3 regions of the Providencia sp. PROV208 genome follow, and region 2 is predicted to be linked to each of the others. Evidence: predicted binding sites of a transcription regulator. Region 2 holds the regulator's gene; each other region holds the start of a gene.
What was found. The regulator PurR, encoded in region 2, represses purine synthesis genes. The targets are predictions, from matches to a motif close to CANGCAAACGTTTGCNTG.
Positions count from the first base shown of each region.

Region 1 (3,289 bases), on a different contig from region 2:
CTATTCTTTTTTATAGATTATTGCTGAACGTAAATGATATTAAAAAAAGAACTTGCCTAATTTTAATATAAAAAAGAAACAAAAGTTAAAGTATGTGTCAAAACGTAACATCTGTTTAATGTTTTGTAACAATATAGAATTTTAAACTTGGCTTACGATTATTATGTTTTCTAGATAACACGAAAATAATGTTATTTAGCTAAGTAATAATATCGCAAATTGGTAGTCATAAAAAGCACTATTAGCAATTTTATGAAATTTTATTAATCATCCTATGAAATATTTTTATCTTTTTTTAAATTTATCACCAGAAAATTAAAATTTGTCTCAGTCAAATAGTACTGTCACTCAAAAATGAGTGAATACACGTAATTGAACGTTTAAAAGTATTGCATAATTTACGTATATTTTATTAAGGGAAGTGTTTAAAGGAGTTAAGTGGCGAGGTTATTCTCATTATAGTTTGCACATCAACCTACACTCTTTCATTTATTGGCGTATTATAGAGGCAAATTGGTCATACTTTCAGACGGATAAATTATGTTGCTGCGTTCAGGGGTAGCATTGGCTATCTTTTCCTACATCCTTTGGGGGATAACCCCGCTGTTTTATCGACTGTTACCTGATGCTCAAGCCATGGAGTTGCTGGCTCAACGATTGATCTGGTCTATTCCCTTTTTATTTGTTATTCGATTACTTATCAAAAACAAATCATTATGGAAGCAAGTATGGGCGGACAAACGCTCGATAGTGTTATGTCTTTTTAGTTCTTCCATTATGGCGGTGTCGTGGACGACATTCACTTATGCCTTAACGCACGGGCAAGTACTTGCCGCGAGCTTGGGCTACTTTATTAACCCGCTATTTTCCATCTTGCTTGGCGTGATTTTTTTACGGGAACGTTTGGTCTTTGCTGAAAAGTTGGCTGTCGTGTTTATTTTTTCGGGAGTGGTTTACCAAATTATTCAATATGGCGAGCTACCTGTTTTAGCTTTAGTGATGGGGAGCGCATTTGCGGTTTATGGATTGATCCGCAAATTTATCCGCTTTGATGTCATTACGTCTCTATTCTTGGAGGCCTTATGGCTATTACCACTGGCAGTCGGTATCACTTGGTGGTTATCGGCCCATGGTATCAGTGCAGTAGCAAACGGGGATTGGCAAACGAAAATACTCTATATGCTAGCGGCACCTGTTACTATCATTCCACTCTTGTTCTTTACCGCAGCTATTAAGCGCACAACGTTGACGGTTATTGGCTTAGCACAGTATATAGAGCCAACCATTCAATTCTTATTAGCGGTGTTCCTGTTTAATGAAGTGTTCGACTGGGTTAAAGGTGTGAGTTTCACCCTTATTTGGATTGGTTTACTATTCTGTGTCTTAGCGTTGTTGCATAAGCGCTATGGCAAGGGATCTCGCCGCCAACCGTATGTGACGGGGCGTGATGAGCCACCACAAATTTAGCCTGTAATTTTAATCGATTAGCGTTATTTCCTAGCCGGTGTATTGCCTATTGGCTTTTCGATGATAGTCAAGGCAAACGATTGCGTATATAATCCCAACCATCTTTTTATACATTATCTTTTTAAGCAGCAAAATTAATCTCTTGGGATATAAGGTCATTATCATGAGCCAATTAGGTACTGCACTTTGTTCTAGCGCGACAAAAGTTATGCTTCTCGGATCTGGGGAGTTAGGTAAAGAAGTGGCGATTGAGTGCCAGCGTTTAGGTATAGAAGTGATTGCGGTCGATCGTTATGACAACGCACCTGCTATGCATGTTGCTCATCGCAGCTATACTCTCAATATGCTAGATGGCGACGCATTGCGGCAGTTAGTGGCGAGCGAAAAACCGGATTTTATTGTGCCAGAGATTGAAGCCATTGCGACAAAAACCTTGGTTGACTTAGAGCGACAAGGGCAGAAGGTTGTACCCTCTGCGAATGCTGTTTACCTCACGATGAATCGTGAAGGAATTCGCCGTTTAGCGGCTGAAGAGTTGCAACTACCCACCTCTGAATACCGTTTTGTAGAAACCAAAGCGGACTTTGAAGCTGCTGCCCATGAAATTGGTTTCCCATGTATTGTCAAACCGGTGATGAGTTCTTCAGGCAAAGGGCAGAGCGTGATCCGTTCCGCGGAGCAGTTAGACAGTGCGTGGAACTACTCTCAAGAAGGCGGTCGAACGGGTCAAGGACGCGTTATCGTCGAAAAGATGGTGAATTTCGATTTTGAAATTACGTTATTAACTATCAACGCGGTAGATGGCGTTCATTTTTGTGCGCCAGTGGGCCATCGTCAAGAAAAAGGTGACTATCGAGAGTCTTGGCAGCCACAGACCATGAGTGACGTTGCTTTGAAAAAAGCGCAAGACGTGGCGAAAAAAATCGTGACAGCGTTAGGGGGATACGGTTTATTTGGTGTGGAATTGTTTGTTTGTGGGGACGAGATTATTTTTAATGAAGTCTCTCCGCGCCCTCATGATACTGGCATGGTAACACTGATTTCCCAAAATCTTTCTGAATTTGCTTTACATGTTCGCGCTTTTTTGGGCTTGCCAATTGGTTCTATTCGCCAATACGGTGCCAGCGCATCGGCGGTTATTTTACCGGAACTTCATAGTCGTAATGTGGTTTTCACGGGAATCGATGAGGCATTAAATTCTGATATTCAATTGCGCTTATTTGGTAAACCGGAAATCGCGGGAACTCGCCGTCTAGGTGTGGCATTGGCGATTGGGGATTCGATAGAGCAAGCGTTAGAGATGGCGAAAGTGGCGGCGGCCAGAGTGAAAGTAACAGGTTAGTGATTATCCCCCGCCTGTTGGGTTTTGGCGGGGGATTTTTAGGGTGATTATTGTCTATCTTCAATAATCATCGCGGCAGCGCGTTCCGCAATCATAATGGTTGGTGCATTGGTATTGCCACTTGGAATTTCAGGCATCACGGAGCAGTCCACCACGCGCAGCTTATTTATTCCGTGAACACGAAGACGTAAATCAGTGACGGAATTTGCAATATCGGTACCCATACGGCAAGTACCAACTGGGTGGTATACGGTTTTACAGAAATTACGTACAAATTCTTCTAATTGACCCTCATCATGCTGAACTTGGGCAGGTGGCATCAACGTATTTTTACTGACAGCTTGTAATGATGGCTGGCTTAACACATCTAAACCAAATTTTACCGCACGTTTGCAACCCTCCATATCTTCAGGATCAGCTAAGTAATTGGCATGAATTTTTAATGGGTCTTGCGGGTTTTGGCTACGCAGTAAAATTTTT
Region 1 covers NZ_JAMPNS010000021.1:55,027-58,315, forward strand. Annotated here, with positions in the region: gene rarD (EamA family transporter RarD) at 541-1,467, shown strand; gene purT (formate-dependent phosphoribosylglycinamide formyltransferase) at 1,631-2,809, shown strand; gene PR766_RS16140 (GMC family oxidoreductase) at 2,857-3,289, opposite strand, start outside.
Region 1: the regulator PurR is predicted to act here: its motif matches at 1,537-1,554, upstream of purT (formate-dependent phosphoribosylglycinamide formyltransferase).

Region 2 (3,289 bases):
ATCACGATCAGGGTGAGAGTGATATTATGCAACTTACTAACAATTAAGACATAAATAGCATCATGTAGCAGGTTTTTTCTTACAGTAGCCTGTATTCTGTTATGATAAATAAATAACTGATTCGATGACGTGGTAGCTGATAATCGTTTCCCGTCACTATAATAGAAGTAGATTAACAAATAGATACACGCTTAATTTCGCTCATTTTACGAGCAAACACCCTAAACACTGAATAAAAGCAATCAAGGAGTACGCAATGTCTTTTGAATTACCAGCTCTACCTTATGCTAAAGATGCTTTAGAACCGCATATCTCTGCTGAAACCTTAGAATATCACTATGGTAAGCACCACAACACATATGTTGTTAACCTGAACAACCTGATCAAAGGCACCAAATTTGAAGGTCTGTCTTTAGAAGAAATCATCAAAACTTCTGACGCTGGCGTATTCAATAACGCGGCTCAAGTTTGGAACCACACTTTCTACTGGCACTGCTTAGCACCAAATGCAGGTGGCGAACCAACAGGTAAAGTTGCTGAAGCTATCAACAAAGCATTCGGTTCATTCGCTCAGTTCAAAGAGCAATTCACTGATGCCGCAGTTAAAAACTTCGGTGCAGGTTGGACTTGGTTAGTGAAAAAAGCAGATGGTAGCCTCGCTATCGTCAACACCTCTAACGCAGCAACACCAATCTCTGGTGACGACAAGCCCGTTCTGACTGTTGATATCTGGGAACACGCTTACTACATCGATTACCGTAACGCGCGTCCAAAATACTTAGAAAATTTCTGGGCGCTGGTTAACTGGAAATTTGTTGAAGAAAATCTGGCTTAATTTTAGTTCAGATCTAAAATGACTAAGGGCGAGTACAATACTCGCCCTTAATTATTTCTCATCCTAAATAGTAAGGATGGAAATGAAATCAGAAAATGTGCACAACAAACAAAATAATTACAGCTAAAGAGCCAAATGCCGCTAGTAATCCATATTTTAAATCTGTATCCATGAGACCCTCTCATATCGAGAAATTGAATTATCAAATAACCATAAAATAAAAAGGTTATTTCAGTATACATGCACAAAAACGTAAAACCAGTGTCTATATCACATGTTATAACATCAATTATTTCTTTCGTTTTTGCGCTAGATCAGACAAAATCGATAACAAATCGCTAAATTATTGCCAGCAAAGAGACTATGCATCAATATGCAGGTAATTATTTAACTAGAATTATTTTAGAGACCAAGTTTTGGTTAGGAGTTTTTTCTTCTCATGGCAACAATTAAAGATGTGGCGAAGCGTGCAGGCGTCTCCACCACAACCGTCTCCCATGTTATCAACAAGACGCGTTTTGTCGCTGATGATACAAAAACGGCCGTTTGGGCCGCCATCAAAGAGCTCAATTATTCTCCAAGTGCGGTTGCTCGTAGTTTAAAAGTCAATCACACCAAATCAATTGGTCTACTGGCGACATCAAGTGAGGCGCCCTATTTTGCAGAAGTCATCGAATCTGTTGAAAATAGTTGCTATGAGAAAGGCTACACTTTAATTTTATGTAATTCTCACAATAACTTAGGTAAGCAAAAAGCCTACCTGCAAATGCTGGCGCAAAAACGAGTCGATGGTCTACTTGTCATGTGCTCAGAATACCCCGATACCCTAATTGGCATGTTGGAAGATTACCGCAATATTCCAATGGTGGTAATGGATTGGGGAACTTCTCGTGGCGACTTTACTGATAGTATTATTGATAACTCTTTCCACGGTGGTTATTTAGCCGGTCGTTACCTTATTGATCGCGGTCATCGGGAAATTGGCGTGATCCCGGGGTCTCTCGAAAGAAATACGGGGATTGGACGTTTAACTGGTTTTAAAAAAGCCATGGAAGAAGCCAAAGTCACCCTGAAAGATGAGTGGATTGTTCAGGGAGATTTCGAGCCAGAATCCGGTTATAAAGCGATGATGCAAATCCTCAGTAACAAGCACCGCCCTACAGCTGTCTTTTGTGGTGGTGATATTATGGCGATGGGGGCAATTTGTGCTGCTGATGAGATGGGACTGCGAGTTCCTCAAGATATTTCCATTATTGGTTATGATAACGTGCGTAACGCTCGTTACTTCACCCCAGCTTTGACTACCATTCACCAGCCAAAAGAGCGTTTAGGTCAAATGGCATTTGCGATGTTGCTTGATCGTATCGTGAATAAACGTGAAGATGCACAAACGATTGAAGTTCATCCACGTTTAGTTGAACGCCGTTCCGTGGCAGATGGTCCATTTATCGACTATCGCCGTTAATCATGTCGTTATTATTTAGCTAGCAAACCACTCCGCGTTGAGCGTTTCACTATCACCAAGATAGTCCAGAAGCCAACTCAACGCCGGAGATGTATTGTTTTCAACCCATGTTAAGCAACATGGACTTTCAGGGAAAGGCTGCGCTAGCTCCAATTCAACTAATTTCCCTTCTGCACACAAGGGTGCGGCTCGATGTTCTGGCACCATTCCAACGCAGAGACCATTCGCTAAACATGCCAAACCACTTTCCCAATAAGGCACAACTAAGCGGCGCTGGTTATCCAATGCCCACGTGTCTCGCTTAGGTAAGCTTCGAGAGGTATCTTCAAGACATAAACTCGGATACTCTCGCATTTGGTCATCCGTCAGTTTACCTTGGATTTTTGCTAATGGGTGTTCAGGGCTTGCCACACAGCGCCATGACATAAACCCCATATCACGAAAACTATAACGCTCACCAATGGGTGAGGCACGAGTTGCACCAATTGCCACATCCACTCTGCCATCCGCTAAAGCATCCCAGACACCATTAAAAACTTCAGGGTGTATATAGAGCTCAATATCAGGAAAATGGCGATAAAAGTCTAAAATCAACTGCTCAGTACGCTGTGGTTTCACAATACAATCAACCGCAATACTGAACTGCCCACGCCACCCATTTGCGACTTGCTGACACTGATGGCGGGTATCAATCATTTTTTTGATAACACTTCGGCTCTCTTTAATAAAGATAACGCCCGCTTCAGTCAACACTACATCGCGGTGACGCCGCTCAAATAGTGGTACTGCCAACCATTCCTCGATTTGTTTCACTGTATAGCTGATCGCTGAAGGGACTCGATGCAGCTCATCTGCGGCACCACTAAAACTTCCCGTTCGAGCCACTGCGTCTATGACTTCAAGTGCATGAGCTGACCACATTTTCTTTCCCTTCAAATAATTTGATAGCAGAGTCCAAATATTACCGTTTCACAACGTAAAAAAATAGC
Region 2 covers NZ_JAMPNS010000007.1:35,481-38,769, forward strand. Annotated here, with positions in the region: gene sodB (superoxide dismutase [Fe]) at 257-835, shown strand; gene cydH (cytochrome bd-I oxidase subunit CydH) at 924-1,007, opposite strand; gene purR (HTH-type transcriptional repressor PurR) at 1,275-2,300, shown strand; gene punR (DNA-binding transcriptional activator PunR) at 2,316-3,221, opposite strand.

Region 3 (3,289 bases), on a different contig from region 2:
CAGAAGTAGAATTGCATATTCGGCTGAAGCACTTTGTTTTTCACTTGTGCTAAATCCAGTAATCCGCGGTATTGATAGTCTGTACCCAACTGGTCTTGTTGCGTTGGCTGGTTGAACCAAACTGCCGAATGACCTTGCTCATGCTGTGCTATTAGATTGCTAACTTCTTGATCAAATGCGTGAACATCACCATTCTCAGCAGCATGCAGCCAATTGATTGGTGCTGGATGTTGTTGATGTGTGAGATGGTTAAGCATGCTGAGCATTGGGGTTAACCCTACACCTGCAGAAATCAGTGTGACTGGTGTTTGTGGATCGACATCAAGGAAAAAGTCGCCGCAAGGTGGCGCTAAGCGAACGATATCACCTTCATTGAGATGTTGGTGTAAAAAGCCTGATACTGTGCCTTGCTCTTCACGTTTCACCGCTATACGGTAGGTTTTGCCGTTTGGTGCGCTAGTGAGTGAGTACTGACGAATTTCTTGATTCTCAAAGCTATTTTCGTTCAGATAGACGGTAATGTATTGTCCTGGGCGGTAGTCAGCAACGGGGTTTCCATCAACAGGTGTGAATTCAAAACTAGTGATGACTGTGCTTTGTGGCTGCTTTTTAGTCACTCTAAATTCTCTTAAACCTTCCCAACCACCTGCTTTTTCAGCATTTTCATGATAAATCGCATTTTCACGATTAATAAAAATATCAGCGAGTACACCGTAAGCTCTGCCCCATGCATCTAAGACTTCCTGACCTGGGCTAAGTAGCTCATCAATTGCAGCTAACAAATTTTCCCCAACAATGGGGTAGTGTTCAGGTTTGATATTTAAGCTGACATGCTTCTGAGCAATTTTTTCCACCGCGCCAATCAGGGCTTCAGGGGTTTCAATATGCACAGCATACGCACAAATGGCGTTGAATAAAGCTTCACGCTGATCCCCATTTTTTTGGTGAGTCATATTAAAAATATCTTTCAGTTCTGGATGTTGTTTGAACATCCGGTCATAAAAGTGAGCGGTTAGCTTAGGACCCGTTGCAGCGATAGCGGGGATAGTGGATTTAATTGTGGCGATAGTTTGTTGGTCAAGCATACAGGTGCTCCTGAATTATTTTCATGATTTTATGAATTTACAAACATGTATTTTATATGCAACTTATAATATTTAACGGTAAATGTAAATAATTAACGTGTCAAAAAGTGAGGGAATTCACTGCAAAGTTAGAGGTCGCTTGCAAAGTTAGATATTCATCTCGGTATTATTAAAATATGCACTATTATATTTTGTGTTGTTTAAGGCTATCTGAAAGCAAAAAAATTAATGCAATCGTTTGCGTATATTTTTTCTTAGGGGCTATCTCAATGGCGAAAAAGAGTTTACACTGTCAGTCATTAAGTTGAATTGATTGTTACCTTATTGAATTGCTGAGGCAGGAGAAGCGAATGTTAAAGCGTGAAATGAATATTGCAGATTACGACCCACAACTGTGGGAAGCAATGGAAAAAGAAGTACAACGTCAAGAAGAACACATTGAATTAATTGCTTCTGAAAACTACACCAGCCCACGAGTTATGCAAGCTCAAGGCTCTCAGCTGACCAATAAATATGCGGAAGGTTACCCAACTAAACGTTATTACGGTGGTTGTGAATTTGTTGACGTTGTTGAGCAATTAGCTATCGACCGTGCGAAAGAGTTATTTGGTGCTGATTACGCAAACGTACAGCCACACTCAGGTTCACAAGCTAACGCGGCTGTCTATATGGCACTTCTTCAACCAGGCGACACTGTATTAGGTATGAACCTTGCGCACGGTGGTCACTTAACTCATGGTTCTCCAGTCAACTTCTCCGGTAAGCTGTATAACATCGTTCCTTATGGTATCGATGAAAGCGGTAAAATTGATTACGACGATATCGCTGCACAAGCGAAAAAACACCAACCAAAAATGATCATCGGCGGTTTCTCCGCGTATTCCGGTGTGGTTGATTGGGCAAAAATGCGTGAAATCGCTGATAGCATCGGTGCTTATCTGTTCGTTGATATGGCTCACGTTGCGGGTCTGGTGGCTGCGGGGGTGTATCCTAACCCAGTTCCACATGCTCATGTCGTCACGACGACAACACACAAAACTTTAGCAGGTCCACGCGGTGGTTTGATCCTGGCTAAAGGTGGTGATGAAGATCTGTATAAACGTCTGAACTCTGCGGTATTCCCAGGTTCACAAGGTGGTCCTCTGATGCACGTTATCGCGGGTAAAGCAGTAGCACTGAAAGAAGCGATGGAACCTGCGTTTAAAACTTACCAACAGCAAGTCGCTAAAAATGCGAAAGCCATGGTGGAAGTTTTCCAACAGCGCGGCTTTAAAGTCGTTTCTGGCGGTACTGAAAACCACCTGTTCTTAGTTGACTTAGTTGACAAAGACATCACGGGTAAAGACGCGGATGCTGCATTGGGTCGCGCCAATATCACTGTGAATAAAAACAGCGTACCTAACGATCCGAAGAGCCCATTTGTAACTTCTGGTGTTCGTATTGGCTCTCCTGCAATTACACGTCGTGGCTTCAATGAAGCAGATGCTCGCGAGCTAGCTGGCTGGATGTGTGATATTCTGGACAACCTCAATGACGAAGCGACCATTGAAGCCGTTAAACAGAAAGTATTAGCTATCTGTAAAAAATACCCAGTTTACGCATAATTTAAACTGATTAGTTATCTAAACCCGCTTCTACATCGTGTAAAAGCGGGTTTTTTGCATTGAAAAAAGGGAGGAGTGATGGTTATCCCATCAACGCGCTGGTTAGCGATTGATTATTTTACCTACTTTTTTGCCTACAGTATTTTCCTACCATTTTGGTCGGTATGGCTGCAAGGTGAGGGTATTGATGCCGAAATGATCGGGTTATTGCTTGGCATAGGGCTCGCGGCGCGTTTTTTAGGTGCAATGTTTATTACTCCTCAAGTCAAAGAACCGTCGAAGTTGATTAATGGTTTGCGATTGCTGGCTGCACTTTCCCTCATTTTTTCAATTGGATTTTCATTCGGCTCTCACTGGGCTTGGTTAATGTTTGTCATGATAGGGTTTAACCTCTTTTTTGCACCGATGGTGCCATTGGGGGACTCATTAGCGGGAACATGGCAGAAGCAATTCACATTTGACTACGGCAAAATTCGTGTTTGGGGCTCCATCGCCTTTATTATTGGCTCGTCTTCTATGGGCTATTTTGCGGGAGTATGGGGACATACTTCAATTATGGTCGCACTTGTGATTAGTTGTGCTGCACTATTATTTGGAGCG
Region 3 covers NZ_JAMPNS010000001.1:57,971-61,259, forward strand. Annotated here, with positions in the region: gene hmpA (NO-inducible flavohemoprotein) at 1-1,085, opposite strand, end outside; gene glyA (serine hydroxymethyltransferase) at 1,436-2,689, shown strand; gene PR766_RS00280 (3-phenylpropionate MFS transporter) at 2,768-3,289, shown strand, end outside.
Region 3: the regulator PurR is predicted to act here: its motif matches at 1,313-1,330, upstream of glyA (serine hydroxymethyltransferase).